4 regions of the Buttiauxella noackiae genome follow, and region 3 is predicted to be linked to each of the others. Evidence: predicted binding sites of a transcription regulator. Region 3 holds the regulator's gene; each other region holds the start of a gene.
What was found. The regulator LexA, encoded in region 3, represses DNA repair genes until DNA is damaged. The targets are predictions, from matches to a motif close to TNCTGTATGTACATACAGNA.
Positions count from the first base shown of each region.

Region 1: a site for LexA is predicted at 2,016-2,035, ahead of mutH (DNA mismatch repair endonuclease MutH). Genes of this name have one in related genera too.
Region 2: a site for LexA is predicted at 2,148-2,167, ahead of IX31_RS00645 (YebG family protein). Genes of this name have one in related genera too.
Region 4: a site for LexA is predicted at 5,338-5,357, ahead of umuD (translesion error-prone DNA polymerase V autoproteolytic subunit). Genes of this name have one in related genera too.

Region 1 is NZ_JPRU01000002.1:212,557-220,383, reverse strand. Features, by position in the region: gene IX31_RS09510 (YgdI/YgdR family lipoprotein) at 1-181, opposite strand, end outside; gene IX31_RS09505 (TerC family protein) at 308-1,021, opposite strand; gene mutH (DNA mismatch repair endonuclease MutH) at 1,096-1,782, opposite strand; gene rppH (RNA pyrophosphohydrolase) at 2,469-2,999, shown strand; gene ptsP (phosphoenolpyruvate--protein phosphotransferase) at 3,012-5,258, shown strand; gene lgt (prolipoprotein diacylglyceryl transferase) at 5,432-6,307, shown strand; gene thyA (thymidylate synthase) at 6,314-7,108, shown strand; gene IX31_RS09475 (prepilin peptidase-dependent protein) at 7,293-7,766, shown strand; gene IX31_RS09470 (prepilin peptidase-dependent protein) at 7,757-7,827, shown strand, end outside.
Region 2 is NZ_JPRU01000001.1:148,287-156,113, reverse strand. Features, by position in the region: gene ptrB (oligopeptidase B) at 1-873, opposite strand, end outside; gene IX31_RS00650 (tellurite resistance TerB family protein) at 966-1,664, opposite strand; gene IX31_RS00645 (YebG family protein) at 1,781-2,131, opposite strand; gene purT (formate-dependent phosphoribosylglycinamide formyltransferase) at 2,270-3,448, shown strand; gene IX31_RS00635 (bifunctional 4-hydroxy-2-oxoglutarate aldolase/2-dehydro-3-deoxy-phosphogluconate aldolase) at 3,601-4,239, opposite strand; gene edd (phosphogluconate dehydratase) at 4,304-6,115, opposite strand; gene zwf (glucose-6-phosphate dehydrogenase) at 6,427-7,827, opposite strand, start outside.
Region 3 is NZ_JPRU01000001.1:1,841,720-1,849,546, reverse strand. Features, by position in the region: gene ubiA (4-hydroxybenzoate octaprenyltransferase) at 1-620, shown strand, start outside; gene plsB (glycerol-3-phosphate 1-O-acyltransferase PlsB) at 838-3,267, opposite strand; gene IX31_RS08340 (diacylglycerol kinase) at 3,394-3,762, shown strand; gene lexA (transcriptional repressor LexA) at 3,871-4,479, shown strand; gene dinF (MATE family efflux transporter DinF) at 4,554-5,885, shown strand; gene IX31_RS08325 (CsbD family protein) at 6,043-6,252, shown strand; gene zur (zinc uptake transcriptional repressor Zur) at 6,345-6,860, opposite strand; gene IX31_RS08315 (cupin domain-containing protein) at 6,966-7,469, shown strand; gene IX31_RS08310 (conjugal transfer protein TraF) at 7,641-7,827, shown strand, end outside.
Region 4 is NZ_JPRU01000002.1:979,583-987,409, forward strand. Features, by position in the region: gene rplY (50S ribosomal protein L25) at 1-130, shown strand, start outside; gene yejK (nucleoid-associated protein YejK) at 180-1,187, opposite strand; gene IX31_RS12935 (YejL family protein) at 1,387-1,614, shown strand; gene yejM (LPS biosynthesis-modulating metalloenzyme YejM) at 1,634-3,400, shown strand; tRNA gene IX31_RS12945 (tRNA-Pro) at 3,478-3,554, shown strand; gene IX31_RS12950 (Y-family DNA polymerase) at 3,644-4,909, opposite strand; gene umuD (translesion error-prone DNA polymerase V autoproteolytic subunit) at 4,912-5,268, opposite strand; gene IX31_RS12960 (DUF445 domain-containing protein) at 5,510-6,790, shown strand; gene IX31_RS22395 (AcrZ family multidrug efflux pump-associated protein) at 6,852-7,001, opposite strand; gene modE (molybdenum-dependent transcriptional regulator) at 7,130-7,827, shown strand, end outside.

The DNA.
Region 1 (7,827 bases), on a different contig from region 3:
TCTGCATCTCATTGCCTTGCTGATCGCGATAACTAACTAAACCGGTGTCGTCATCGACTTGCGGTTTACCATCTGTCAGGATCATACGGCCATCTTTGGTTGCCATCACGTAATCGCTGCTACAACCTGAAACCGCAAATGCCAGACCGACAGCGGAAATTATAACTGCCCATTTTTTCATTGTTATTCGCCTCGTGTGGTTTGGAATGACATATACAGTCTAGTAATAACTCGGGCAACCAGGAAAAGTAAGCAGTAAATTCTTAAAAGAAACAGAGGGGAAGCGAGAATACCTCCCCCGAGACGATTAAAGCGGGTTCTTTTTGTTGCGAATAAGATTTAGCGTTTCTACAGCGATTGAGAAGAACATCGCAAAGTAGATGTAACCTTTCGGCACATGAATATCGAAGCCTTCCAGGATCAGCGTAAAACCGACCAGCAACAAGAATGACAGCGCCAGCATTTTCACCGAAGGGTGGCGTTCTACAAAATCACCAATCGATTTTGCAGCAAACATCATTACCATGACGGCAATCACTACAGCAGCCATCATAATAAACAGATGATCGGACAGGCCAACTGCGGTAATAACGGAATCCAGACTGAAGATAATATCCAGCAGCATTATCTGCACGATTGCGCCAAAGAAGGAGTGAACGTTGGTTTTCATTCCTTCCTCTTCACCTTCAATGGACTCGTGAATCTCTTTACTCGCTTTCCAGATTAAGAACAGACCACCTAATGTCAAAATGAGGTCTCGTGCCGAGAACGCATGGCCCATCACGGAAAACAGTGGGTGAATTAAGTGCGTCATCCAGGCGATTGACGCCAGTAACACCAGACGCATAATCATCGCAGCGCCCAGTCCCAGACGGCGGGCTTTAGCTTGTTGTGCTTTCGGCAGCTTCGCCACGACAAGTGAAAGGAAGATGATATTGTCGATACCCAGTACGATTTCCAAAATCGTCAGGGTGCCCAGCGCCATCCACGCGTTAGGGTCGGTAATCCATGCAAACAACATTAAAAAATCCTGCCTGAAAATATAAAACGCCAATTATAAACGCCAGCCTGGAACTGGGTGCAAGTTAAATGAATCTACAACAAGAAATGACGAGCCAGCAAAGCGGCGGTGAAATTCTTTTTCAGATAAAAACCGCGGGGGAGCGTAAGAATTGGCGCGCCATCAGCACCGAACGCATTGGTTAGCGCTTTGCTGTTGGCGGCTTTAGGGCGTAACTGCAACACTTCTCCGTGACGTGCGGTGATGCGCTCAACCTGGCCGAGGACAATCAAATCCATTAACTCTTCCCAGTCCTGGCGTAACTGCTGCTCTTCCTCTTCGGAAGGAGTCCACAGCAAAGGGGTGCCGATATGCCGCTGCGCAAGAGGAATTTGCCGTTCTCCTTCAACCGGAACCCAGAGCACCCGTTTTAACTTGTGGCGCACATGGCTGGTTTCCCAGCTCACCCCAGTGTTGCCGGTGAGCGGGGCCACGCAAACAAAAGTCGTTTCCAACGGGCGGCCAAGTCTATCCACAGGGATGGTTTTCAGCTCAATCCCTAATGCTGCGAAATCTTGTTCAGGTTTGCTACCAGCACTGGCACCCAACCATACTTCGAGCAAAACACCGATCCAGCCTTTGTCGCGCTTTAGATCCTTTGGGATCGGTAATCTGGCTAAAGTCGCCAGTTCACCTAGCGTATAGCCTGCCAGTTTCTGAGCTTGAGTCAGTAAAATCTGTTCGTTTTCTGGAGGGTTAAGTAAAGGACTAAGTGTTTGCATAGTGTCTTATTACTGGCTGGTCAAAAATTAATCGTAATTATCCCGCGATAGGAAGATAGTTTAGCGTGCCGGGGATAAGAATGGCAATTTACTGATTTTTAATCATTTTTAAGATTAAAAATTATCGTTTTGTGATTTAGAAAAAACCTTTTCCCATTCTGGTCACTGGCAATGAACAGGATCTTACACCGGGTTATCCACAGAAAAATGGGATAAGTGGTAAAAATGCCCACTACTGGTTCGATTTACAGCCTTGACTGAGGGGTGAAACCCATTTTTTCACCAGATTGTGACTAACTTGTTGGCACAATCTGTGGATAAAAACGTCATTGGTCGATCTTTCATCAGTGAGGGATCTTCATGTGTGATGATCATCACACTACTAAGCTGTGAGTTATTCATTTTATCTTTATTGCATTGAATATATTGGTTATTTTATTTCGTATTTTTAACCTGTTTCAGGAGTTATCCTAAGTTGTCCCGAGTGTATAAGGTAGTTCTTCACAGTTATATCCACAGAAAAAGTGAATAAACTACGATGCCTACCGGTGTTAATGTTTATAACTCGGTCATATTTTGTGAGTTATTCAAATGTTATTCCTTCTGAGAACCGCTACACAGTGGTTTACCGTCTAGCGCTTGTATGAAACAATCGCCCTAATCTAAGTTTGTTTTGAGGTAGTCCGGTGATCGATGATGATGGCTACCGCCCGAATGTTGGTATCGTAATCTGTAATCGGCAGGGTCAAGTCATGTGGGCCAGGCGTTTTGGTCAACATTCCTGGCAGTTTCCGCAAGGTGGCATCAATCCTGGCGAATCCCCGGAACAGGCAATGTACCGGGAACTTTTCGAGGAAGTGGGTTTACAGCGAAAAGATGTCCGAATACTCGCCTCGACCCGAAACTGGTTACGTTACAAGTTACCTAAACGTTTGGTGCGTTGGGACACAAAGCCGGTTTGTATCGGCCAGAAACAAAAATGGTTTCTCTTGCAGTTGATCAGCAGCGATAACGATATCAATATGCAAACCAGTAGTACTCCAGAGTTTGATGGCTGGCGCTGGGTTAGTTATTGGTATCCGGTTCGTCAGGTCGTCTCCTTTAAACGCGATGTTTATCGTCGGGTGATGAAAGAGTTTGCAAGCGTCGTAATGCCGCTACAGGAAGTTGCGCCACCACGTAATAACGCGCCTGCATGGCGACGTAAAAGAGGTTAAGTCACGCGAAAAATGCTTACCCGTCTGCGAGAAATAGTCGAGAAGGTTGCCAGTGCCCCGCGCCTCAATGAGGCGCTGGATATTTTGGTTACGGACATCTGCCTTGCGATGGATACCGAGGTATGCTCGGTTTATCTTGCAGATCATGACAGGCGTTGCTTTTATCTGATGGCAACACGTGGCCTTAAAAAGCCGCGTGGTCGCACCATTACACTCGCATTTGATGAAGGCATTGTCGGACTGGTTGGGCGTCTTGCAGAGCCGATAAACCTTGCGGATGCGCAGAAGCACCCAAGTTTTAAATATGTTCCTGCAGTAAAAGAAGAACGTTTCCGCGCCTTCCTCGGGGTTCCTATCATCCAGCGCCGCCAGTTGCTGGGTGTGTTGGTAGTACAACAACGTGAGCACCGGCAATATGATGAAAGCGAGGAGTCTTTTCTCGTAACGCTCGCCACACAAATGGCAGCAATCCTCTCTCAATCACAGCTAGCTGCCTTATTTGGTCAATATCGCCAAACGCGTATTCGCGCGTTGCCTGCCTCTCCGGGTGTGGCGATTGCAGAAGGTTGGATGGACTCGACACTCCCGTTAATGGAGCAAGTGTCTGAGGCATCTACACTTGATACGACACTTGAGCGTGAACGTCTGACTGCAGCCCTTGAAGAGGCTTCTAACGAGTTTCGCCGCTATAGCAAACGCTTTGCCGCGGGGGCGCAGAAAGAAACTGCCGCCATCTTTGACCTCTATTCTCACCTTCTTACCGATGCCCGACTTCGTCGTGAATTATTCGAAGAGGTGGATAAAGGGTCGGTGGCAGAATGGGCAGTTAAAACAGTCATCGAAAAATTTGCGGAGCAATTCGCAAGCCTCAGCGACAGCTACCTAAAAGAACGAGCGGGCGATCTCCGCACGCTCGGTCAACGTCTGCTATTCCATCTTGATGACAACATTCAGAGCCCAAATACATGGCCTGAACGCTTTGTGCTGGTGGCTGATGAGCTTTCAGCAACCACGCTTGCTGAGTTGCCGCAAAGCCGCCTGGTTGGTGTTGTGGTGCGTGATGGCGCTGCGAACTCGCATGCTGCAATCATGGTGCGGGCGTTGGGCATTCCAACCGTCATGGGGGCTGATATTCAACCCTCGGTGCTTCATCGCCGCACATTGGTTGTCGATGGCTATCGCGGTGAACTGCTGGTTGACCCTGAAACAGTGCTGCTGCAGGAATACCAGCGACTCATCACCGAAGAGAATGAGCTCAGCCGCCTGGTTGAAGATGAGGTTGATAGCCCGGCAGCGCTGAAAAGCGGTGAGCGTGTACAAGTTATGCTCAATGCAGGCTTGAGCCCGGAGCATGAGCAACAACTTGGCAGTCGTATTGATGGTATAGGGCTATATCGCACTGAAATACCATTTATGCTGCAAAGTGGCTTTCCTTCAGAAGAAGAACAAGTTGCCCAATACCAGGGCATGTTGCAGATGTTTAATGAAAAACCCGTCACGCTGCGAACGCTCGATGTCGGCGCGGATAAACAACTGCCATATATGCCTATCAGCGAAGAAAATCCATGTCTGGGCTGGCGAGGGATCCGCATCACGCTCGACCAACCAGAGATTTTCCTGGTGCAAGTGCGAGCTATGCTGCGAGCTAATGCGGCAACGGGCAACCTGAGCATTCTGCTACCGATGATCACCAGCATCGACGAGATTGATGAGGCACGCCGCCTGATTGATCGCGCCGGGCGTGAAGTGGAAGAAGTGCTGGGTTATGAGCTACCTAAACCGCGCATTGGCGTGATGGTTGAGGTGCCGTCGATGGTATTTATGATGGGGCACCTTGCCAGCCGGGTTGATTTTATCTCTGTGGGCACCAACGACCTGACGCAATATTTGCTGGCCGTCGATCGCAATAACACTCGCGTTGCAAGCCTGTATGACAGCCTTCATCCGGCAATGATCCGTGCGTTGAGCCACATTGCGAAAGAAGCGGAACGTAACGGTATTGACCTATGTTTATGTGGTGAAATGGCGGGTGACCCGATGTGCGTGGCACTGCTGGTTGGTATGGGTTATCGCCATTTGTCGATGAACGGCCGCTCGGTGGCTCGCGTCAAATATCTGTTGCGCCACATTAGCCTGGAAGAGACGCAACAGCTTGCACAGCGTAGCCTGGAGGCTCAATTATCGACAGAAGTGCGCCATCAGGTAGCTTCCTTCATGGAGCGTCGCGGTATGGGTGGGTTGATTCGCGGTGGGCGTTAAGGCGCTCGTTGTTTCTTCCCCACACCCGGTATTACATATCTTTTACAACTTGCCCGGCTTAACCCTTCCCCCCTTTGTGCTATGATCCGCTGCTTTCGGAGCGCATCTGCACAGATGCGTACTTGCAACCCATCGTGGACTTTCGGTGGGGTAACAATGGTTTGTGGTGACAGATGAATAGTGGCTATCTGCATTTCCCTGAATTTGACCCGGTGATTTTTTCCGTCGGGCCAGTCTCTTTGCACTGGTACGGAGTGATGTACCTGGTTGGTTTCGTGTTTGCTATGTGGCTTGCGGGTCGTCGCGCTAATAAGCCAGGTAGCGGTTGGACGAAAGACGAAGTCGAAAACCTGCTATATGCTGGCTTCCTTGGGGTATTCCTCGGCGGACGCCTTGGTTATGTCTTCTTCTATAACCTACCATCTTTCCTTGCTGACCCGCTGTATCTGTTTAAAGTCTGGGATGGCGGTATGTCCTTCCACGGCGGGCTGGTTGGTGTTATCTGCGTGATGATTTGGTTTGCGCGCCGCACTCACCGCTCTTTCTTCCAGGTTGCTGATTTCATTGCACCTCTGATTCCATTTGGCCTGGGCGCTGGTCGCCTGGGTAACTTCATCAATGGCGAATTGTGGGGCCGTGTTGATCCTAACTTCCAGTGGGCGATGCTGTTCCCTGGCTCCCGTAGCGAAGATATTGGCCTGCTGGCGACTCACCCTGAATGGCAGTCGCTGTTTAACACCTACGGTGTCTTACCACGTCATCCTTCTCAGCTTTACGAGATGGTTCTGGAAGGTATCGTGCTGTTCATCATTCTTAACATCTTCATCCGTAAACCGCGCCCGATGGGGGCTGTATCCGGTCTGTTCCTGATTGGTTATGGTGCTTTCCGCATTATCGTTGAATTCTTCCGCCAGCCGGATGCACAGTTTACCGGTGCGTGGGTGCAGTACATCAGCATGGGGCAAATCCTCTCTATTCCGATGATTGTCGCCGGTGTGGTAATGATGGTTTGGGCGTATCGTCGTCGCCCACAGCAACAACTTTCGTGAGGGAACATGCAACAGTATCTTGATTTGATGAAACATGTGCTGGAAAACGGCACTCCAAAAGATGACCGCACTGGCACCGGTACGCTGTCGATTTTCGGTCATCAGATGCGCTTCAATTTACAAGATGGTTTCCCGCTGGTTACCACCAAACGCTGCCATTTACGCTCCATCATTCATGAACTTTTGTGGTTCCTGAAAGGGGACACCAACGTTGCTTATCTGCATGAAAACAACGTCTCTATATGGGACGAATGGGCGGATGAAAATGGTGACCTTGGCCCTGTATATGGCAAACAATGGCGCTCCTGGGCAACGCCTGATGGTCGCCATATTGACCAGTTAACTACTGTGATTAACCAGCTTAAAAACGATCCAGACTCACGCCGCATTATCGTTTCGGCGTGGAACGTGGGTGAGCTGGATAAAATGGCGTTGGCCCCGTGCCATGCGTTCTTCCAGTTCTACGTGGCTGACGGCAAGCTTTCCTGCCAGCTTTACCAACGTTCATGCGACATCTTCCTTGGCCTGCCATTTAATATCGCCAGCTATGCACTGCTGGTTCATATGATGGCGCAGCAGTGCGACCTGGAAGTTGGTGACTTTGTCTGGACCGGTGGCGATACCCACTTGTACAGTAACCACCTCGAGCAAACCCGTTTGCAGTTAACCCGTGAACCACGGGCTTTGCCGAAACTGGTGATCAAACGTAAACCTGAGTCTCTGTTCGATTACCGTTTCGACGATTTCGAAATAGAAGGCTACGATCCGCATCCTGCAATCAAAGCGCCAGTCGCTATCTAACGACCGACAGCCTGCTATAACCGGTGCCATTTGTGCGCCGGTTTTTTTTGCCTGAATTTCGTCTCTGCGAGCCTCTTTCCAGTACTTCTGTAACCTGATGAAACCGTAAAACTATCCTTCGAGTCACCCCGAAAAATAGATCCTTGTCTGTAGCGAAGAATTTTTCGGCTGGCACACTGTCGCCATGAAAACAAAACAACAAGGCTTTAGCCTGATAGAAATGATGGTGGTAATGGTCATTGTTGCGGTACTAAGTGCAGGCGGTGTGTATGGCTGGCAACAGTGGCAGCAACAACAACGACTATGGATAACCACCCAACATGTCCGCAATTTGCTTGAACAACTGCGCAGTGATGCTAACTGGCATAACCGAGACCATCTGTTAGTAGTGAAGCGAACAGAGAAAATGTGGTGTCTTACCAGCAAAATGGTGGATGACAGTGAATGTCATTCTGATAAACGCTGGCGATTGAACCAGCCTTTTACTGATGTTGATCTCACTGAGATCACGCCAGGTATAGGGTTTTATGGATTAAGAAATACCGCCTGGCCTGGCCATATCATGTTGCAAAGCATGGCTGGGAAATGGCGGGTTGTTCTATCGGCTCAGGGAAGAATTCGTGTCTGCGAGGTTATAGGGAGCAACAAATGCAGCTGAATCAGCAGGGATTCACCTTACTGGAAACCCTCATCGCCATGGCATTAAGTAGTATTGTTTT
Region 2 (7,827 bases), 1.7 Mb from region 3:
TTTACCTTCCCGATTCGAGCGCATATAGAAATTATGCTGGAAGTGATCGAGGGTGTATTCGTGATCTTTGCGGCGTGGCAAAAAGCTTTGCGGTTGCGCGTCTACCAGTTCGGCATCAAGCAACAGCACTTCGCTGGTGGTAGCACTGCTGAGATAAATTAGAACGAAGTGTTTCGAAGTGGTTTTATGCACGCTGACATAGAACATTTCATCTTTTTCTTCGTAGACTAATTCATCTTCGGAGGATGGATGCCCAACCGTGTGGCGCCAGACCTGATACGGCAATAACGTTTTGGGATGCTTGCGGACGTAATAAAGCGTGGCGGAATCATTCGCCCAGACAAAACTGCTATCGACATTATCCAACACTTCCGGATACCAGTTCCCGCTTTCCAGATTGCGGAAGCGCAGTCCATATTGACGGCGTGAGAGGAAATCTTCTGCCAGCGCCAGAACGGTGTTATCTGGCGTAATGCTCATGCCGCCCATGGTATAAAACTCGCTGTGGGCAGCACGGCGATTGCCATCTACCAGCGTGCTCCACTCTTCCCACTCCTCCGACACCACAGACTGGCGCTGATAAATAGCGTATTCATTACCGGTTTCGAAAATCTGGCGATAGCGATAACCATTTTGCGTATAAGGTGCGGAAATATCACGCTGAGGGATACGGTCGATCATCTCTTTAAGCAGGCGTTCTTGCAATGCCTGCTGCGAACTCATGATTTGATGACCGTAATCATTCTCCTGATGAAGATAATCAAGTACCTGCGCATCAGATCGCTCATCATCACGCAGCCAGTAATAGTTATCGATGCGGGTATCACCATGCATGGTCATGGTCTGGGGAATTTTTTTTGCTTTTGGTGGCATGTCATTTTTCTTTTTGAGTTAACACCCTGTAAGGGTGGCAAATTCAGACAGCCTTGCAAGCGTAACGTGGGATTTTAAGGAAAATGCCGGGGTTAACCCGGCAGATTGAGTTTCTGTTGCTGAATATCTTGTTCGATACCTTCGCGTACATCCTGCGGGATTTTTAGCGCATCCCCCAACGCATTGAGATAACTGCGCTCCATAAAATGATCAATGTCGATTGCAGCACAGCTTAAGAAATAAAGTTCCAGCGCTTCCTCTTCGTTATTAACACCTTGAACCAGGCGTTGCGGATCAAGAGGCTGATCGATTGCTTGCTGAATTAAATTACGCCCAGGCCCTTCGATACCCGCGTCACGTAATTGCTGCTCAATAATCTGACGTTCTTTATCATCAATGTGACCATCACTTTTGGCAGCGAACACCAGAGCGGTAATCAGGCGCTCCGTACGCACATCGACAGGCGACTGCTGCTGCCCAAACTGCGGCTCACCCTGATGGGCTTCACGCACGCGGTCTTTATATTTGTTCCACAATACACTTCCCACAACCGCACCGCCGCCGACCAATAACGCGCTGGTGCCGTACTTGGTCAGGAGTTTCCGCGACGATTTGCTCGCCAGCAGCAAACCCGCTAAGCCACCGAGTGCGCCAGGCACCAGTAACTTACTCAGCCCCTGAGAATTGTTTCCCTGAGGAGTTTGTGAGGATTGATTCTGACCAGTGTGATTCTGGATGGATTGCGTCGCTTGCCCCAGCATAGACTGAAGCTGCTGTAACCAATTGCTCATTAGAGACACCCTTTGTGAGAACTTAACATCTGAGGTTAAGCCAAAGGCTGTCAAGAAGTGTCTGATAAGGCTAAAGATGAGAAAAGAACCGCGCCGGGAGCCCGACGCGATAAAACTTATGCAGCTTTCGTGCGTTTACGCGGGTGTTCAGCAACTTTGCCATCAGAAATGGGGTCTTCAATAACCACGTCATCGACTGCAATTTCATCGCTTACTGTGGCACTTTCCAGATCCGGCAATTTGCCGCTTTTCAGCACGGAGGAAAGCACGTCTTTGTTTTCTGCCATCCACATAGCCAGCACATCGTTTTGCCCTTCTTCGAGAGCAACGGGGCTGTGTATGAGCCACTCGCTCAATACTTCTGCCAGATCGAGCATTTTGTCGTAGGCGTCTGCATCTTTTTTACTGGCAAAAGACATTTTTTCTTGCCCCTCTCGTACAACAACGTATTTGATTTCAACCGCCATTTTGCAGCTCCGGTTTAACTGTTTATTTAAACAGTGTAATGATATTACCCCTGTATCGCAAGTGGGAAAATCGCTGCGCACGCAAACGTTTTCGTTTATAATCCGCCGGTCTATTTTCTCCGTTCGGGTATACAGATTATGTCAATTTTGGGAACAGCACTTCGTCCGTCAGCTACACGAGTCATGTTGTTAGGGTCAGGCGAATTAGGAAAAGAAGTGGCGATAGAATGCCAGCGTCTTGGTCTGGAAGTTATCGCCGTAGATCGCTACGCCGATGCCCCCGCGATGCATGTTGCTCACCGCAGCCACGTCATTAATATGCTTGACGGCGCCGAGCTTAAGAAGTTGGTTTCCGTAGAGATGCCCGATTTCATCGTTCCCGAAATTGAAGCCATCGCCACAGACATGTTGGTTGAACTCGAACACCAGGGCCAGTGTGTAGTGCCTTGCGCGCGCGCAACACAACTGACCATGAACCGCGAAGGTATTCGTCGCCTGGCAGCAGAAGAACTCTCTCTCCCAACTTCCAGCTTCCGTTTTGCTGATAGCGAAGAGGCATTTTTACAGGCCGTTGAAGAAATCGGTTTACCTTGCATCGTTAAACCGGTGATGAGCTCTTCCGGCAAAGGACAAAGTTTTATCCGCACAGCAGATCAGTTAGCCAAAGCATGGGAGTACGCGCAAGAAGGCGGCCGCGCGGGGAAAGGCAAAGTGATTGTCGAAGGCGTGGTAAATTTCGATTTCGAAATCACCCTACTGACCATTAGTGCTGTCGACGGCGTGCATTTCTGCGCTCCAATCGGGCATCGTCAGGAAGATGGCGACTACCGCGAATCCTGGCAACCTCAGAAAATGAGCGATATCGCTCTGGGTCGCGCGCAAGCAATCGCTGAAAAAGTGGTGAAGGCGTTGGGTGGTTACGGTTTGTTTGGCGTCGAACTGTTCGTATGCGGTGACGATGTTATTTTTAGTGAAGTCTCCCCTCGTCCACACGACACTGGCATGGTGACGCTAATTTCTCAGGACGTTTCAGAGTTTGCGTTGCACGTCCGCGCTTTCCTTGGCTTGCCAATTGGCGATATTCGCCAGTATGGCCCTGCTGCTTCCGCGGTGATCCTTCCAGAATTGAACAGCGATAACGTGCAGTACGGCAATGTGGGCGCCGCACTAGGCGCGGGCTTGCAAGTGCGTCTGTTTGGTAAACCAGAGATTAACGGTAAGCGTCGGATGGGTGTGGCACTGGCAACGGGCTCCAGTGTAGAAGATGCCATTGCGCGGGCCATTGCCGCAACAAAAGCAGTAAGTGTAACGGGTTAAAAAAATCCCCGCTCTTTCGAGCGAGGATTCAATAACACGAATAATTCGAGTTGCTTCAAGGCGGCGACGCAGCAAATCCCCAGGAGCTTACATTAGTAAGTGACTGGGGTGAGCGAGGAAGCCAACGCATCTACGGCTCGAAGGATGACGTGTTATTTCGCGCCTTCAACTGCTTCACGGGCAAGTGTTGTAATACGATCATAATCGCCTGCTTCCAGCGCGTCAGCCGGAACCAACCATGAACCACCGATGCACAGAACGCTTTTCAGCGCCAGGTAGTCGCGATAGTTAGCAGGGGTAATGCCGCCAGTTGGGCAGAAACGAACCTGAGAGAATGGACCTGCGATAGCTTGCAGCGCTTTGGTGCCGCCATTAGCTTCTGCCGGGAAGAATTTGAATTCTTTCAAACCGTAGTCCAGACCCAGCATCAGTTCAGAAACAGTGCTGATACCCGGGATCAATGGAATTGAGCCTTCGGTTGCTGCTTTCAACAGTGGCTCAGTCAGGCCTGGGCTGATAGCAAACTGAGCACCAGCTTCAGTTACTTCTGCCAGTTGCTCTGGGTTCAGAACCGTACCCGCACCAATAATCGCTTCTGGTACTTCTTTAGCGATAGCGCGGATAGCATCCATTGCACATGGAGTACGCAGAGTCACTTCCAGAACACGTACGCCGCCTGCAACTAAAGCTTTAGCCATTGGTACTGCGTGTTCCAGTTTGTTAATTACGATTACCGGGACAACCGGTCCTGTTTTCAGGATCTGTTCCGCAGTAGTTTTCCAGTTTTTCATCTCAAGAGCCTCTTCAACCAACTTTATAATTCGTTTCCAGAGCAGCAAGTGCTGCGTCCGGTCCTTAAAATTTAATGCAGGTCGCGCCTTGTTCCGCGCCAGATAACTGTTCGCGTAACGCGCTAAATAGTTCACGGCCGGTTCCAACGCGCTCCGCGCTAAGATCCGGGTGGTATGCAGTGCGTTTTGCAAGCTCGGCGTCATCGACCAGCAATGTCAGTTCACCCGTTTGCCCGTTGACACGAATCATGTCACCGTCCCGGACTTTTGCCAGTAGCCCACCATCATAAGCTTCTGGAGTAACATGGATTGCAGAGGGCACCTTTCCTGATGCGCCCGACAGTCGTCCATCAGTGACTAACGCTATTTTGAAACAGCGGTCCAATAATACCCCAAGTGGCGGCATAAGTTTATGTAATTCTGGCATGCCGTTCGCTTTTGGCCCCTGATGGCGAACAACAACGACGCAATCACGGTCCAGAAGGCCTGCTTCGAAAGCAGGTAAGACGTCATGCTGGCTTTCGAAAATGACTGCTGGTGCTTCAATAACCTGGTTTTCCGCCGGCACCGCAGACGTTTTCATAACCGCACGCCCCAGGTTGCCGCTAAGTACTTTCGTACCGCCATGTTTTGAGAATGGTTTTTCGAAGGTCGCGATAACATCAGTATCGAGCGCGGTAGTTGCGCCTTCACGCCATGCCAGTTGGCCGTTATCCAACCATGGCTCCATGGTGTAATGATGCAAACCAAAGCCCGCTACAGTATTCACATCTTCATGCAGCAAGCCACCTTTGAGCAGTTCACGCATCAGAACTGGCACTCCGCCTGCGGCCTGGAAATGGTTAATATCCGCCGGGCCGTTCGGATACAGACGTGCTAACAGTGGCACCACATCGGAAAGATCGGAGAAATCGTCCCAGTTAATGATAATGCCCGCCGCACGAGCCATCGCTACCAGGTGCATGGTGTGGTTAGTTGAACCACCAGTGGCCAGCAAGGCAACTATGCCGTTTACAACAACTTTTTCATCAATCATTTTACCGAGTGGCATCCACTCATTGCAATTGCCGGTCAGACGCGTGACCTGCCGTGCTGCCGCAGCAGTCAATTCGTGGCGTAGAGGGGCATCCGGATGAACAAATGAAGAACCTGGCAACTGCATACCCATGAACTCAACCACCATCTGGTTGGTGTTGGCAGTGCCATAGAATGTACAAGTACCCGGTGCGTGGTAAGAAGCAGCTTCAGATTCCAGAAGCGCGATGCGATCCACTTTACCTTCAGCATAAAGTTGGCGAATACGTACTTTTTCTTTATTCGGTAAACCGCTGGCCATTGGGCCTGATGGCACAAATACCGCAGGGAGATGGCCAAATGACAATGCAGCCATGGTTAAACCAGGAACGATTTTATCGCACACGCCGAGATACAACGCGCCATCGAACATGTTATGAGAAAGGCCGATTGCCGTAGACATTGCGATAATCTCACGGCTTAGCAATGACAGTTCCATACCATCCTGCCCTTGCGTCACGCCATCACACATCGCAGGGACGCCACCGGCAACTTGCCCAACCGCCCCCACTGAATGCAATGCTTTTCGGATCTGGTCAGGGTAATACTCATACGGCTGGTGAGCGGAGAGCATGTCGTTATAGGACGTGATGATCGCAATGTTGTTACGCAGCATGCTTTTCAGCGCGGCTTTATCTTCTGGCTGGCAAGCGGCAAAACCGTGTGCCAGATTGCCACATGCTAATTCAGAGCGATGTACGGTGTTCGACTTCGCTTTTTCAATCCGTGCCAGGTAGGCTTCACGGGTTTGGCGGGAGCGTTCAACAATACGCTGTGTTACGCGTAACAAATTAGGATTCATAACAAGTCCTCATAAAGTGGCTGCCGTCGCTTTAGGCAGGTGGTCGACGTTACCGGCTCTTTTCTCATCTTGTGAGGCGGCATTCCGTACCATCAGGGCAAAATCGCTTCAGCTAGTGTAAATAAAAAAGCCCTGCTGGTGAATCCAGTCAGGGCTTTTAAATTAAAAAATTTCCACAGTACGAGTGCTAGATCATGTTACCGGTAAAATATAAATCATTTGTTACGCGATATTTGCACAATTACACCAATTCTATCCGCTGAATCATTCGAGTGCCGCCAACAACTCTGCCACTCGAAGGATGACTCAGATTATTCGAACTCGTTCCATGACCGCCCATCACGGGTGATCATTGCAACTGATGCCACAGGACCCCAGGTTCCAGCCTGATAAGGTTTAGGTGCGTCGTTATCCGCAGCCCACGCCTCTGTGATGGAGTCAACCCACTTCCATGCTTCTTCTACTTCATCACGACGCACGAACAGTGCCTGGATACCACGCATGGTTTCCAGTAACAGGCGCTCGTAAGCATCTGCCAGATGTGATTCATTGAAGGTTTCGGAGTAGCTCAGATCAAGCTTAGTGGTTTGCAGGTTGTGCTTGTGTTCAAGTCCTGGCACTTTGTTGAGCACCTGAATATCCACACCTTCGTCCGGTTGCAGACGGATGGTGAGCTTGTTTTGTGGCAAATCTTGCCAGGAGTCTTTGAACAAGTTCAACGGTGGGCTTTTGAAATAGACTACAACTTCGGAACATTTGGTCGGCAGACGTTTGCCTGTGCGCAAATAGAACGGTACACCTGCCCAGCGCCAGTTATCAATATCCACACGGATTGCTACAAAGGTCTCGGTGCTACTGCTTTTGTTCGCACCTTCTTCCTCAAGATAACCAGGGACTTTTTTACCCTGTGCAAAGCCCGCGGTGTACTGACCACGAACCGTTTTTTCACGCACATTACTGCGGTCAATACGACGCAGGGATTGCAGCACTTTAACTTTTTCGTCGCGAATATGGTCTGCGGTGAGATCGGACGGCGGAGACATCGCAATCATGCACAGAATTTGCAGCAAGTGGTTTTGAATCATGTCGCGCATCTGCCCGGCCTGGTCAAAGTAACCCCAGCGCCCTTCGATACCCACTTCTTCTGCTACCGTAATTTCCACGTGATCGATAGTTTTGTTATCCCAGTTGTTGGCAAACAGGGAGTTCGCAAAACGTAATGCCAGCAGGTTTAGTACGGTTTCTTTACCTAAATAGTGGTCAATACGATAAACCTGGCACTCTTCAAAATACTCGCCAACCTGGTCGTTGATTTCCTGGGAAGTCGCAAGCGAGGTGCCAAGTGGTTTTTCCATGACAACACGGGCAGGTTTAGCGTTTAGTTTCGCCTTGCCCAGACCTTTACAGATTGCGCCAAAAGTATTCGGCGGCATAGCAAAGTAGTTGATGGTGACGCGATTTTGCTGATCGAGCATCTTACCGAGTTTGGTAAAGGCTGCAGTATCGTTAACATCCAGGTTGCAAAAATCGAGACGGCCGCTCAATTTATCCCACAGGCTTTCGTCGATCTTTTCCTTCATAAAGGTTTCGATCGCTTCGCGCACTACTTTGGTATAAGCCTCTTTATCCCAATCAGCGCGGCCCACGCCCAGAATGCGCGTCTCCGGGTGGATCTGCCCTGCCTTCTCCAGTTGATACAGGGATGGCAGAAG
Region 3 (7,827 bases):
CATTGCCGAGCGGGGCGGTAAGCGAGAAAGAAGCACGTATCTTATTTGCGGTACTGGTAGTGCTCTCGTTTTTACTGGTACTGACGCTGAATACCATGACGATTTTATTATCGGTGGCGGGGTTAGCGCTGGCATGGGTTTACCCGTTTATGAAGCGCTACACTCATTTGCCGCAAGTGGTGCTAGGGGCCGCATTTGGCTGGTCAATACCGATGGCATTTGCCGCAGTGAGCGAGTCTGTTCCACTTAGTTGTTGGCTGATGTTTTTAACCAATATTTGCTGGGCTGTGGCTTATGACACGCAGTACGCAATGGTTGACCGCGATGATGATCTGAAAATCGGCATTAAATCCACAGCGATCTTATTTGGCCGCTACGACAACCTGATTATCGGTATTTTGCAGTTTACGGTGATGGTGTTGTTGGCGGTGATTGGCTGGTTAAACGGATTAGGTGGGGCGTTCTACTGGTCTATAGCGCTGGCGGGGATGCTCTTCGTCCATCAACAACGACTGACGGCGAATCGTGACCGCGATGCTTGTTTTAAAGCTTTTCTGAACAATAACTATGTGGGCCTGGTATTGTTTATCGGGTTGGTGTTGAGTTACATACACCTCTGATATATCTCCCATCGTCCTTCAGGTTGCAGGGGTTGGTTGCTCTCATTGACCCGAATCACTGACTGAGTAAGCTCATCGGGATTCATTCGATTGCCGCCTACCTGCATCTAGAATTCGCTTCGGTATAAGAAACTAAATGGCGGATGACACTTTGTTTATCCGCCCTACAAATAGAACCGTAGGGCTAATAAGCAATCGCGCCATCCGCCAGATTTTCTTACTCGGTCGCAGCCTGCGACGTCGCACTCTCAATCGTCAAACGCACATCCGGCATAATCAGCTCTGCCAGCATCTGGTAGACCTTCATGGTTTCGGTTGGCTCTGCATCTCCGGTATCGCTGATATAGCCTTCATCGCGCAAGGTGAGTACCAGCGAGGTGAACACGGCTTTATCAAAGAACTCCGGCGCGTTAATCCCATGTAATACCGACAAACGTTGGGCGACGGTGCGGCTTTCGCGCTCCAGCGTCCCACGGTTGATGGATGGATTCGCGCTCAGCAGCCAGAAAGTAATGGCGTAACGTTGCAGTGTTTCGCGCACGCCTGCGGCCAGGAGCTGCATGGTGCGGGAACGAGCCGGGTTAATCAGCACTTCATCGTCAGTCAGCGTAACCAGTTCCTGACGTACAAACTCGTTGAGCAGTACCTCAATTTCACCGGCAAGCTCAGCTTTTTCCCAACGCAGGAACAGCTCAGCCTTCAGCATTGGGTAGAGAAGCTCGACCTGACGCAGTAGCTCGCTACGAGAAATGTGGCGATGCTGCGTGATAATTGCAGCCAGCAGAGAAGGCAACACCAGCATATGCAGGATGTTGTTACGGTAGTAAGTCATCAGCACTGCCTGCTCACGCGGCAGAATGATGATGTCACCAATTGTATCTTTCTCTACTTCAAACTTATTCATCTGCAACGCGTGTTCGATTAGCGCTTCTGCAGGCTGATCTGGTGCGGTAGCGTCCGGTGAATAGGGCACATTACGCAACAGGCTCAGGTAGCAGTTGAGCTGTTCGGTTAGTTGTTCGCGAGTCAGTGAACGCTGGCGTGATGCCAGTAGCGCGGTACAACACAGGTTCATGGCGTTTGCCGCGCCTGCATTGTTAATACGCACCATCAGTTCGGCAGCAATTTCATTAACCGTTGGCGTTAACCATGCCGGGCGGATGGCTTCAATCGGGTCGATTGAATCACGCCACTCAGGCACTCGCTGGTTGAGGAATGTCATCAACGGCATTGGTTCGCCGAAGTTAACATAGCCCTGGCCGAGGTTACGCAGCTTGCTCAGCCCACGCACCATCTGCATGAAGCTCTCTTTTTCTTTGGTCGCACCGCGCAGTTCTTTCGCGTAAGTCCCCACTTCCATTACATGCTCGTAGCCAATGTAAATCGGCACCAATGTAATTGGACGAGTACCGCCGCGCAGCATGGCCTGAATGGTCATCGACAGCGTACCGGTTTTCGGGTCAAGCAAACGGCCGGTACGAGAACGGCCACCTTCCACAAAGTATTCAACGGAATATCCACGGCTGAACAGCTCACCAAGATATTCACGGAACACGGTGGAGTAGAGTTTGCTGCCCTTAAAGGTACGACGAATAAAGAACGCGCCCAGGCGGCGGAAGATCGGGCCTGCTGGCCAGAAATTCAGGTTGATACCCGCCGCAATGTGCGGAGGAACAAGCCCCTGGTGATAGAGCACGTAAGACAGAAGCATGTAGTCCATGTGGCTGCGGTGGCAGGGCACATAGACAATCTCATGGCCGTCATGAGCCAGTTGGCGCACACGCTCAGCGTTATGAACGTTAATGCCCTGGTACAAACGGTTCCACGTCAGACCTAACACACGGTCGGTTAGACGAACGGCTTCATAAGAGAAGTTCGCCGCAATCTCTTCCATTAAGGCAACAGCATTTTGCTGCGCTTTTTCATGGGAGATTTTCTTGCTGCGCGCTTCATCTTCTACTGCACGGGCAATAGCTTTTGAGGCCAGAAGCTTATTAAACAGATCCTGACGTACCGGCAGACGCGGGCCAACAGTCGCTAAACGCTGGCGAGCAAAGTGCATACGCGCCACGCGTGCCAGTTTTTGGGCGATTTTTTTGTCTGTACCGTGATCGGTTGCCATCTGGCGTAGCGAAACTGGTGCAGAGAAACGCACAAAGCTGTCGCGCCCAAGCCACGAGACTGCGAAAAATTTCTGAATGCCGTTAAGCATTTTCAATGGCGGATTAACTTCGCCTTTTTCGCGGCCCGGAGAGCGGCCAAACATCACCGATACCGGCACCATCTGCACATCCAGATTTGGATTGCTGCGGTGTAAGTCGAGATAATCATGGAACAGCTTGATCGACTCTTCTTTTGGCGTGTAATAGGTGAACACGCGCGGACCGCCATGGATAAAGACATAGCGCGGCAATACCGCACCGTCGATCTCTAACGGTTCGAGAGGGTCGGGCAAGTTGTGCGCGAGGCATTGTGCGCGCAGGGTTAATAAGTCCGCCTTTGAGTTATAAGGCAGAACGTACATTATTGGGCGTGTGGGATCTAAGCCCAGTTCGGCTTGTGGATCAGCCGGAATGGACTTGCTCTTTACCAGAACGCCTAATGGTAAATTAAGTAATTTGTAGTAGATTCTTGGCCAGCCTGACATAAACGATGTAAAGCCTCAGGTTAATGATGCAAATTCGCCGCAAGAATATCAGAATCTCACCCAGATTTCTGTGGCGTTATAATTTTGACAAGCATTGATGCAAATAATTTGAAAAGGTTTCCCAAAATGGCGAGCAGTACCACTGGACTTACCCGTATCATCAAAGCCGCAGGCTATTCCTGGAAAGGGCTTAAAGCTGCCTGGATCAATGAAGCAGCGTTCCGCCAGGAAGGCGTTTCTGCCGTTATCGCCATTGCCATCGCATGTTGGTTAGATGTCGATCCTATCACCCGTATTCTACTTATCGGTTCAGTCGTGTTGGTCATGATTGTTGAGATTCTCAATAGCGCTATTGAGGCCCTTGTCGACCGTGTTGGCACTGATTATCACGAGCTTTCAGGACGCGCCAAAGATATGGGCTCGGCCGCTGTATTAATCGCAATTATCCTCGCGGTAATTACCTGGGTCACGCTGCTTTGGTCGCATTTGCGGTGATCTTTCCAGAATAGTTAAGTGCCTGGTTTTTTGCTTAATTTATGGTTCCAAATTGACCTTTGACTGTATATACTCACAGCATAACTGTATAAACACCCAGGGGGCGGAATGAAAGCGTTAACTACCAGGCAGCAAGAGGTGTTTGATCTTATTCGGGATCATATCAGCCAGACCGGCATGCCACCGACTCGTGCCGAGATTGCTCAACGTCTGGGGTTCCGTTCTCCGAACGCCGCTGAAGAGCATTTAAAAGCACTTGCCCGTAAAGGTGTGCTTGAGATTGTTTCTGGTGCCTCACGCGGCATCCGTTTGCTGGTGGAAGAAGTCTCCGGTATTCCGCTGGTTGGGCGTGTTGCTGCAGGTGAGCCACTCCTGGCACAGCAACACATCGAAGGCCATTATCAGGTCGACCCATCACTGTTTAAACCGAATGCTGACTTTTTGCTGCGCGTCAGCGGTATGTCGATGAAAGACATCGGCATTATGGATGGCGATCTGCTTGCGGTTCATAAAACACAGGATGTGCGTAATGGCCAGGTTGTTGTCGCGCGTATCGACGATGAAGTTACCGTTAAACGTCTAAAACAACAGGGCAATACCGTTCATTTGCTGCCAGAAAACAGTGAGTTTGAACCGATTGTAGTTGACCTGCGTGAGCATAACTTCTCTATTGAAGGGCTGGCTGTTGGGGTTATTCGCAACGGCGACTGGCTGTAAAATCTCTTCAGGTGATGCGCATTTAGAGTGCGCATCACCGTCTTAATTCTCTTTGATCTCCTTCAGGAGAGGTCATGCAATTATTCTCCACGGCGGATCGTGCGCTCTGGCGCCTCGCTTTACCCATGATTTTCTCCAACATTACCGTCCCGCTGCTTGGCCTTGTCGATACGGCTGTTATTGGTCATCTGGATAGCCCTGTTTATCTGGGCGGTGTTGCCATTGGTGCGACAGCAACCAGCTTCCTGTTTATGTTGCTGCTGTTTTTGCGAATGAGTACCACAGGGTTAACTGCGCAGGCTTTTGGAGCCAATAATCCCTCAGCGTTAGCTCGTGCACTAGTGCAGCCATTATTACTGGCACTAGGGGCTGGGGTGGCAATTGTCTTACTGCGTGATCCCCTCATTTCACTCGCTTTACAAATTGTCGGCGGCAATCAGGATGTGCTCGTACAAGCGCAACGCTTTCTTGAAATCCGCTGGCTGAGTGCGCCAGCCTCGCTTGCAAACCTCGTTTTACTGGGATGGTTGTTAGGTGTTCAGTACGCGCGAGCTCCGGTTATCTTGCTGGTTGTCGGCAATGTCCTGAATATCGTACTGGATGTGTGGCTGGTGATGGGGTTGCATATGGATGTTCAGGGGGCGGCGCTTGCGACTGTCACTGCTGAATACGCGACATTTATCATCGGATTGCTGATGGTGAAAAAGGTGATGGGGTTACGGGGTATCAGCTTTGAGATGCTCAAAAACTCGTGGCGTGGCAATGTTCGCCGCTTGCTGGCGCTCAATCGGGACATCATGTTGCGCTCGCTGCTGCTACAGGTTTGTTTCGCCTCAGTGACTATATTCGGTGCGCGCCTGGGCAGCGAAATCGTAGCCGTCAATGCGGTGTTGATGACGCTTCTGACGTTTACCGCTTATGCGCTTGATGGTTTTGCCTATGCCGTCGAAGCCCATTCCGGGCAAGCCTATGGTGCAAAAAATCGCGGTCAATTACTCGAGGTCTGGGGTGCGGCTTGTCGCCAGGCGGGTTTGGTCGCGCTGATGTTTGCCCTTGTGTATGCCCTGTTTGGTGAGCAAATTGTTTCTCTTCTGACGTCCATTCCCCAATTACAGCTCCAGGCCGATCGCTATCTCCACTGGCAGATTGTGTTACCCGTAGTCGGTGTCTGGTGCTACTTGCTGGATGGGATGTTTATTGGCGCGACAAGAGGCGCTGAGATGCGAAATAGCATGGCGGTTGCCGCTCTGGGTTTCGGGCTAACGCTCTTCACGGTTCCATATTTAGGCAATCACGGCTTGTGGCTATCCATCGCGGTGTTTCTGGCACTACGAGGCTTGTCTTTGGGGTGGATTTGGCGTCGCCACTGGCGGCAAAATAGTTGGTTTACCAATGTACAAATTTAAGCCATGTGGTTAAAGATTCTTAGTTTTATCCATACTGCCATATCCTTGGCTACAATTATTATCACGTCCAGCAGATAGTGGGTGTTAGTCGAACGGCAACACAATGGACGTTGGTAATTATTTAGCAGTTCTTAACCGATACGATGAGGATATTAATATGAATAAAGACGAAATCGGCGGTAACTGGAAACAGTTCAAAGGCACAGTAAAAGAGAAATGGGGCAAGCTGACTGATGATGATATGACTGTCATCGAAGGCAAACGCGATCAGCTAGTCGGTAAAATCCAGGAACGCTATGGATACCAGAAGGATCAGGCAGAGAAAGAAGTCGGTGAGTGGGAAACACATAACAAGTACCGCTGGTAATCAGCAACTCTCAGATGTGTGAAATCTCATAGGCTACCCGCCCAGGTACATGGAGGTACCGTTCCTTTCCCTTCCTTTCAAATCAACGCTGTTTAGCGCGACTTTTTCTTCGATTGAATTGAGTGATCATGCCCGCAAGCATCAGGATGGCTACAAGCTTCTACTTCTGCACACGCGCTGCATAAACCATGTGCCTCAATAACATTATGATGCAAAGCAAATCCTAGTTGGGCAGCCAGTTGGTGCATGATATCTTCCACACCTTCCGCACTACGTTCCTTCACCGCACCACATCGGTCACAAATAAACATTGCAGATGAGTGAATTGGCTGATCGATAAGATTGCACAACACATAGCTGTTGGTGGACTCTACACGGTGTATAAAACCTTGTTCGAGCAGAAAATCGAGTGCACGATACACTGTCGGAGGTTTAGCTTGCGGTTCGCTGGCACGCAGTAAATCCAGCAAATCATAAGCACTGATAGCACCAGCTTGCTGAGTCAGCAAACGCAATACTTCAAGACGTTGTGGTGTCAGGCGCACATTACGCAGCTCGCATAGTTTTTCAGCCTGCGCTAACACGTTTTGTGAAGTCGTGATGTCCATCAGTATTCCCCCGTAGATTAGCCCTACACTTTATCACAACGCACAAAAAACGCCGAGTGGTGCGCTTAGCCACAACCTTTTGAGATGACTATCCCGGAGTTTGTTATGAATAAACCTGATTGCATTCGCCACTGGAAGGAAATAGAAGGTGACGATGATTCGACTTATCCAGACAGTGCAGAACGGTTTTCTATTGGCGCACCGCTGGCCCGCAAGCTGGGTCTTAATCGTCTGGGAATTCATCATGAGCGCCTGCTACCTGGTCGTCGCACATCTTATCCTCATGCCGAAAGCAGCGAAGAAGAGTTTGCTTATGTGCTCGAAGGGCATCCACAGGTGTGGATTAACGGGCACCTTTACCCACTTGAGCCTGGCGATAGCGTTGGTTTCCCGGCAGGAACAGGCATATGCCATACCTTTATCAACAACACCGAGCATGAAGTCCGGCTGCTGATTGTGGGGGAGGCAAACAAAGCTGAGAACCGAATTTATTACCCACTAAACGCAAGCTATGCCGCACAGCGTCAGGATCGCTGGATTGATCACCCCCCGCAATTTTTCGGTCCACATGACGGTCAGCCTTCACGAAAACCGAACGGTAAACTATAAATAAGTTTGCATGGAAATTTTGAACTCATAATCCTGAAGGATAGAAACGGGATTCCGATGGGCGAAACAGCCCACTTTTCAGCCTTTTATTCACAGCAATAGTCCGCCTCTGTTCAGTCATAACTGGCAGGGGCAGTAATTACATCTGATTAACAGACGGACGTGTGGTGAATGAAAAAATTGAAAACTTTGGCGGCGTTTAGCGCCGCATCTTTATTTATGGCAAATCACGCTTCTGCGGCGGGCACCTGGTCTGAAGCTCGAAGTGATGCAATGGGTGGAACGGGTGTCGCTTCCGCGAGCTACGGAAGTGGGGTGCTTACGAACCCCGCACTGCTGGCTAAGGCTAAGCAGGACG
Region 4 (7,827 bases), on a different contig from region 3:
TAAACCAGGTTTCTACGAAGAAGTTCTGACTCTGGTTGTAGACGGTAAAGAAGTTAAAGTTAAAGTTCAGGCTGTTCAGCGTCACCCGTTCAAGCCGAAACTGGCTCACATCGACTTCGTTCGCGCTTAATTGCGAATTTAGTTCGAAAAAAAACCCGCCTCGGCGGGTTTTTTTATGGCTATTTTCCAGAACTGCGGCGCTGTAACTGGTCGCGCAAATTCGGTGGCGTGCCCTTAATGGTCAACGTGTCAGTCGCCGGATCCCAGTAAATACGCTCACCAAGTAGCATCGCATCAAAACTGATCGTCAACCCACCACCGCTACCGGAAAATTTGGTTAACTGGCGCAATGTGCCACGGTCAGCAGGGAAACTTTCTTCCAGTTCATAGCCTTTATCAGCGGTAAACTGCTGGAAGTTTTTGTCGTCAACAGCCCAGGGTAACTCGTCTGCAAGGGAAGAAAGTTCGATCTCTTCTCCCGCCTGAAGTTGTTCATTGCAGTAGGCATAAACCTGCTGACGTGCGGCCTGACGTTCGTTTTTATCCAGTTGTGCTTCGCTGGTGAAATCGTCCAGCGCTTGCAATAAACCTTTGTTTTGCGCTTTGGCGTTTAAACCTTCGCTTGCACCGAGGAAATCCATAAAGAAATCGGACACTTTGCGCCCCACTCGCCCTTTCAGGAAAGTCAGGTAACGCGTGGATTCCGGGTTAGTTTCCCATTCGGTCAGATCGATACGCGCCACGATATCGGCGTGGTTGATGTCCAGATGGTGCGTGGAACTGATATCCAGCTCTTCGTTGACGCGCATGCTGCTTAAATTGTTCAGCACTGCGACCAGTAAATACTCCACCGCCAGGTAACGATATTGGCAAAACAGCACAATGCCGCCATCAGCAAATGGATATTTTGCCAGCTCATCACGCAAACGGCCGGTCGCAGCGCGGCTGAAGGCGAGGAAATCCTCATCACCTTTTCGCTGTGAACGCAGCGCTTCTGCTAATTCACTCTCTTCGCTGAACAGACCATATGCTTTATTTTTTGCACTATATACGCGGTGCAATTCGGCCATCATTTCTTCTACGGCGCCGTTCGTTGCCAACAGAGAATCACGCAGCACGACTTCAAGTGTCTGTTCGCCGCGTTTGATCAACTGGTGTAAGGCAATCTGGTTGATATCCAGACTCATGATAAACTCTCCTTTTAGACCCGGCGGTATTCAACCATTGCCAGTAGCCTAGTGCAACCTCCCCTAAATAATTCGGGTGAGCGAAGGCAGCCAACGCACGTGCAGCTTGAAGTATGACGGGGAAAGATAAAAAAGCAGAAAAACAGGTCCTTCTACGGTAAGATAACGCCCTTTCCTGAATCTAATTGATTGTTAATTTATGCCACAAATATCCCGTTATAGTGACGAACGCGTCGAAGAACTGTTGAGTGAACTGGCGAGCGTGCTGGAAAAGCACCAAACGCCAACCGATCTTTCCCTGATGGTGCTGGGAAATATGGTCACCAACCTGATTAATACCAGTGTAGCTTCTGCTCAACGCCGCTCACTGGCTCGCTCTTTCGCAGAGGCACTGCAAGCCTCCGTGAGCGAAGACAAAGCTCATTAAGGGATTGTAGTTACACGTTATGGTGACGAATCGTCAGCGCTACCGCGAAAAAGTTTCCCAGATGGTCAGTTGGGGACATTGGTTCGCCCTGTTCAATATCCTGCTGGCAACGCTGCTGGGTAGCCGCTATCTATTTGTCGCTGACTGGCCGGCAACACTCACGGGTCGTATCTACTCCTGGCTGAGTGTTATCGGTCATTTTAGTTTTGTGGTTTTCGCCACTTACCTGCTGATTCTCTTCCCGCTGACCTTCGTTGTGATGTCACAGCGCCTGATGCGCTTTATCTCGGCTGCGCTTGCTACCGCAGGCATGACACTTCTGCTTATCGACAGCGAAGTCTTTACTCGCTTCCATCTCCATCTTAATCCGATTGTCTGGGAACTGGTGATTAACCCCGACCAGAGTGAAATGGCGCGAGATTGGCAGCTGATGTTTATCAGCGTACCGGTCATTTTATTGATTGAAATGCTGTTTGCGACCTGGAGCTGGCAGAAACTGCGCAGCCTGGGGCGTCGTAAACACTATGCAAAACCTGTTGTTGTGCTGTTTTTTGTCGCATTTTTCAGCAGCCATATTATGTATATCTGGGCTGATGCGAATTTCTATCGCCCGGTTACCATGCAGCGTGCCAACTTGCCGCTCTCCTATCCAATGACAGCCCGTCGTTTCCTCGAAAAACATGGCCTGCTGGATGCGAAAGAGTACCAACGTCGACTGGTGGAACAGGGTAATCCTGAAGCTGTATCAGTACAGTACCCACTGAGCGATCTGCAATTCCGTGATATGGGCGCGGGCCACAATGTATTGCTGATTACCGTCGATGGTCTGAACGCTGAATACGCGCCGAAAAACCTGCCGAATCTTAACGAGTTTGCGGCCAGTAACATTAACTTCAAGCAACATATGAGTGCAGGTAACGGTACCGACAGCGGTATTTTTGGCCTGTTCTATGGGATTTCGCCTGCCTATATGGATGGTGTTTTATCAGCCCGAATCCCAGCAGCATTAATTACTGCATTGAACCAACAAGGTTATCAATTGGGGCTGTTCGCTTCCGATGGTTTTGACTCGTCAATGTACCGCCAGGCCCTGTTGTCTGACTTCTCTTTGCCTTCAGCACAGAGCCAATCTGATGGACAAACAGCCTCGCAATGGATTAACTGGCTGACACAGTACGCATCTGATGACAATCGTTGGTTCTCATGGGTTGCCTTTAACGGCACCAGCATCACGGCAGATACTAATCAGCAAGCCTTTGCGCGCCGCTATGCGCGCGCAGCTGGTAACGTTGATGAGCAAATCAAACGTGTACTTGATGCGCTAGAAGCCTCAGGTAAGCTCCAGAATACAGTGGTGATTATTACCGCAGGCCACGGTGTACCTCTTGGTAAAGAGCAGCAAGACTCCTTCGCATGGTCACGTTCACGAATTCAGGTGCCACTGGTTATCCATTGGCCGGGCACACCTGCGCAGACCATTACGAAGCTCACCGATCACCAGGATGTCATGACAACGCTGATGCAGCGCCTGCTTCATGTCAAAAACCCAGCGAATGAATATTCACAAGGTGAAGACTTGTTTGCCGCGACACGCCGTAATAACTGGGTGGTTGGTGCTGATAACAACAGCCTTGCGATTACTTTGCCGACCATGACGCTGGTGCTTGATAACAATGGCAACTATCGGATGTATGATCTGAAAGGCGAAAGCATCAAAGAAACCAAGCCACAGCTTGGGTTATTGCTGCAAGTGCTGACGGATGAGAAGCGCTTTATTGCCAACTGATTGTATATTTATGAACCAGTTAGCAATAAGCCATCTTGCAAACGATCGCCAGATAAGTAGTATTATTTTTCATGCTTCGGCACGTAGCGCAGCCTGGTAGCGCATCGTCATGGGGTGGCGAGGGTCGAGAGTTCGAATCTCTCCGTGCCGACCAGTAACATCTTAAAAAGCAGCCTGTATGGCTGCTTTTTTATGTCTGTATTTTGAGTAGAGAGAAACTCTCCGGGCACTACCTCCCCCTTGTTACACTCTCAGCAAATCTGAATAACGCGTGGTATAACGTGGTGAGAGCATTGCTCTTTTCATTTTCCACGGTTGCTCAATCCCCTGCCCAGTAAAGTACAGAGTCCCTTTACCCTTCTTATTATTAATATCATCAATGACCTGCATAAGAGCTTCACTGTTGGCTCGAGGCGGATTCTCATCAAAGAGGTTGAGCTGTGCCACCCCCTGACTAAAAAAGTCGCCTAGCATAACCCCAGCTTTTTGATAGTGGAGGCCGTTTCGCCAAATGCCGTTCAGACAGCAGGTAGCCGCAGCGATAATGTCGCGCGTATCCTGCGTCGGAGTCAGGAGTTTCACCATCGCCTGGTTACCGTAATAACGTTCATTTGCTGAGAATGGTGATGTTTTGACGAAAGCCGAAATATGGCGGCAATACTGATGTTCAGCCCGCAGTTTTTCTGCGGCACGTGCCGCATAGCTACACAGCGCCTGACGCATGTGTTCGTACTCAGTAAGACGCTCCCCAAACGAACGAGAACAGATGATCTCTTGTTTCGTTGGCACAAACTCTTCAAATCCCAAACAAGATTCCCCACGTAGTTCACGTACCGTTCTCTCAAGAACCACGCTGAAGTGTTTGCGTATAAAACGAATGTCAGTCTCTGCAAGTTGTAAGGTAGTTTTGATACCCATGGCGTCGAGCTTTTTGCTAATCCGACGACCAATTCCCCATACTTCACTGACTGCCAGTTTCGCCATCAGTTTACGTTGCAGGTCGACACCAGACAGATCAACCACTCCTCCTGTTCGTATCTGCCATTTCTTCGCTGCATGGTTCGCAAGTTTAGCGAGAGTTTTTGTCGGAGCTATACCCACGCCTACGGTCAAGTGGGTATATAGCAAAAGCGTGGCGCGGATATGCCGCCCTAGCTCCGCCAGGTTGCGGCAATTATGCACGTCCGAGAAATAGCAAAATGCTTCATCAATAGAATACTTTTCAACGCTCGGGCATATTTCTTCCAGCGTTGTCATCACCCGTTCGGACATATCGGCATACAGCTCGTAGTTGCTACTAAAAGCAGTAACACCATAGTGATGAAAGAGTTCCTTCTGTTTGAAATAGGGACCACCCATTTGTACACCACAGTTTTTAGCCTCAGCGTTGCAGGCCACCACGCACCCATCATTGTTACTTAACACCACCACCGGTTTCCCTTTCAGGTCGGGTCGAAAAACCGTTTCACAGCTGGCATAGAAGCTATTTACATCGACCAGGGCAAACATCATTAACTCATCTGTTTAATGGCGTAAGTCACAACACCAAATATCTCCAGCGCTTCTTCACCGAGACGAATGGGCTGGAAAGAACGATTAAGCGGAGTCAATTGAATCACAGGCCTGAGCTGTAGTTGTCTGACGACAAATTCGCCATTAATCGCCGCAATGACAATGTTGTTATGCACCGCAGTTCTTGCACTGTCGATTACCAGCAGGTCACCATTGCCGATACCGCCCTCTTTCATCGAATCGTCAGATGCGCGCACGAAGTATGTAGCAGCAGGACGCTTAACCAGTAACTCATGAAGATCGATGCCCTTTTCAGCATAGTCCTGTGCAGGTGATGGAAAGGCTGCCATAGTCATTCTCCATACGTCGTTGATTGATAAAAAATTAAAAACGTTTGCGACATTTTGAATCCCATACGAACAATTTACTGTATATATATACAGTATCGTTAAATGAACGAGCCGATCAAGTCACTTGCAGGCAGATTCTTATAACGATTTGAAGAGGTGGAGAATTTAATTAGCCGAAACAGATCAAGATGAATCGCAACCCACATTTGCCCTACCGCTTCAGCCCTCACCGTTCTATGCTTAGTTAATGGAGAAAATGACTGAACTGAAACGCACCAAGCGCCTTGCGCTTTCCTTGCTGCTGATTGCGGCTGTGACTTTTGTGATAACCCTCTTTTTGCCACCGGGATTCTGGGTTAGCGGCTTAAAAGCGATTGCTGAAGCCGCTATGGTAGGTGCACTCGCTGACTGGTTTGCCGTTACCGCATTGTTTCATCGCGTGCCAATCCCCTTTATTTCCCGTCATACGGCGATTATTCCGCGCAACAAAGACCGCATTGGTGAAAACCTGGGTGTCTTTGTGCAGGAAAAATTTCTTGATACTCAATCACTAATAACGCTGATTCGCCGACACGAACCGGCGCATATGATTGGCCAGTGGTTTAGCAAGCCCGACAATGCACAGCGCGTTGGTCAGCATCTGCTGCAAGTGATGAGCGCATTTTTGGACTTAACAGACGATGCGCGTATCCAGCGCTTGATTCGCCAGGCGGTGCATAAGGCCATTGATAAAGTCGATTTAACGCATTCAAGTGCTCTGTTGCTGGAAAGCCTGACCAAAAATAACCGCCATCAGGAACTGCTTGATGCTGTGATTGCTCAAATGCTGGCACTGATTAAACGTGACAGTACGCGGGCGTTTATTGCCCACCAGATTGTGCGCTGGCTAGAAACGGAGCACCCGCGTAAAGCTAAATTGTTACCAACAGAATGGCTCGGGGAGCACAGTGCAGAGCTGGTTTCCAATGCGGTGAACTCATTTCTCGATGATATCAGTCACGATCAAGGCCACCAGATCCGCCAGGCATTTGATCGCGCCACATTAAAGCTCATTGAGAATCTTAAACACTCGCCTCAGATGGCGGAAAAAGCAGACAACATTAAGAGTTATTTGAAAGAGGATGAGGCGTTTAACCGCTATTTGGGCGAACTTTGGGGCGATTTACGGCAATGGCTGAAGGTTGATGTTAATGCTGAGGACTCGCGAGTGAAACAGCGAATTGCTGAGGCTGGACAGTGGCTTGGGGAAACGTTGGTTGCTGACAGCGCGTTACGCGCTTCATTAAACGAGCATCTGGAACAGGCAGTACAAAAGGTTGCTCCTGAGTTTGCTGCGTTCCTGACTCGCCATATTAGCGACACGGTCAAAAGTTGGGATGCGCAGGATATGTCGCGGCAAATCGAATTGAATATTGGTAAAGACTTACAGTTTATCCGTATTAACGGCACGTTGGTTGGGGGGGCAATCGGGCTGGTGCTTTACCTGCTGTCGCAAATACCGACGGTGCTGCCGTTACTGAACTTCTAATGAACTTAACTGAGTTGTATAGAGTATAAAGAAAACGCCCGCATCAGCGGGCGTTAGAAAATCAATGGTTTTGTTTCGGTTGGTCGCGATGACCGACTTTTGAGAAGACGTTAAAGACTTCACCCAATCCATAGATAAGACCGAGGATCACCGCCATAACGATTGGCACCATGACCACGGCAAACACCAAGCTTTTCAATAACTCTAACATGGATGCCTCCAACAAAAGTGAGAGCGGCTATTCTAACGAGCTGACAGAAAAACGCACTCTCCTTTTGTGCGATTTGCCCAACCCCGCGCAATAGAGGAAAATGGCGTTTTCATTATTGCGGAGAGGTTATGCAAGCTGAAATTTTACTGACGCTGAAACTCCAGCAGCGGCTGTTCGCCGATCCACGTCGTATCGCGCTACTTAAACAAATACAACATACCGGCTCAATTAGCCAGGGTGCAAAGCTTGCGGGCATCAGCTACAAAAGTGCCTGGGATGCTATCAACGAGATGAATCAGTTAAGCGACGAGACATTAGTTGAACGAGCAACAGGCGGTAAAGGTGGCGGAGGCGCGATACTGACACGCTATGGCGAACGTCTTATCCAACTGTATGAACTGCTGGCGCAAATCCAACAAAAAGCTTTTGATGTACTGCGTGATGACGCGCTGCCGCTCGATAGTCTACTCGCGGCAATCTCACGATTTTCATTGCAAACCAGCGCCCGTAATCAGCTTTTTGGCACCGTGCTGCACCGTGACAGTGAAAAAGTTCAGCAACATGTTGATATATTGCTGGCTGATGGTTCGACGCGCTTACAAGCAGCAATTACCCGTCAAAGCGCAGAACGCCTGGGTTTGAGCGAAGGCAAAGAAGTCCTAGTGCTGATTAAAGCACCGTGGGTAGAAATCACCACCGATGCAAAACGTGCAAGTGGCGCAGAAAACCAACTCACCGGCATTGTCAGCAATATTCAGCAAGGTGCGGAACAAAGCGAAGTTCTGGTGCAATTACCTGATGGACAAACGCTTTGTGCTACCGTTCC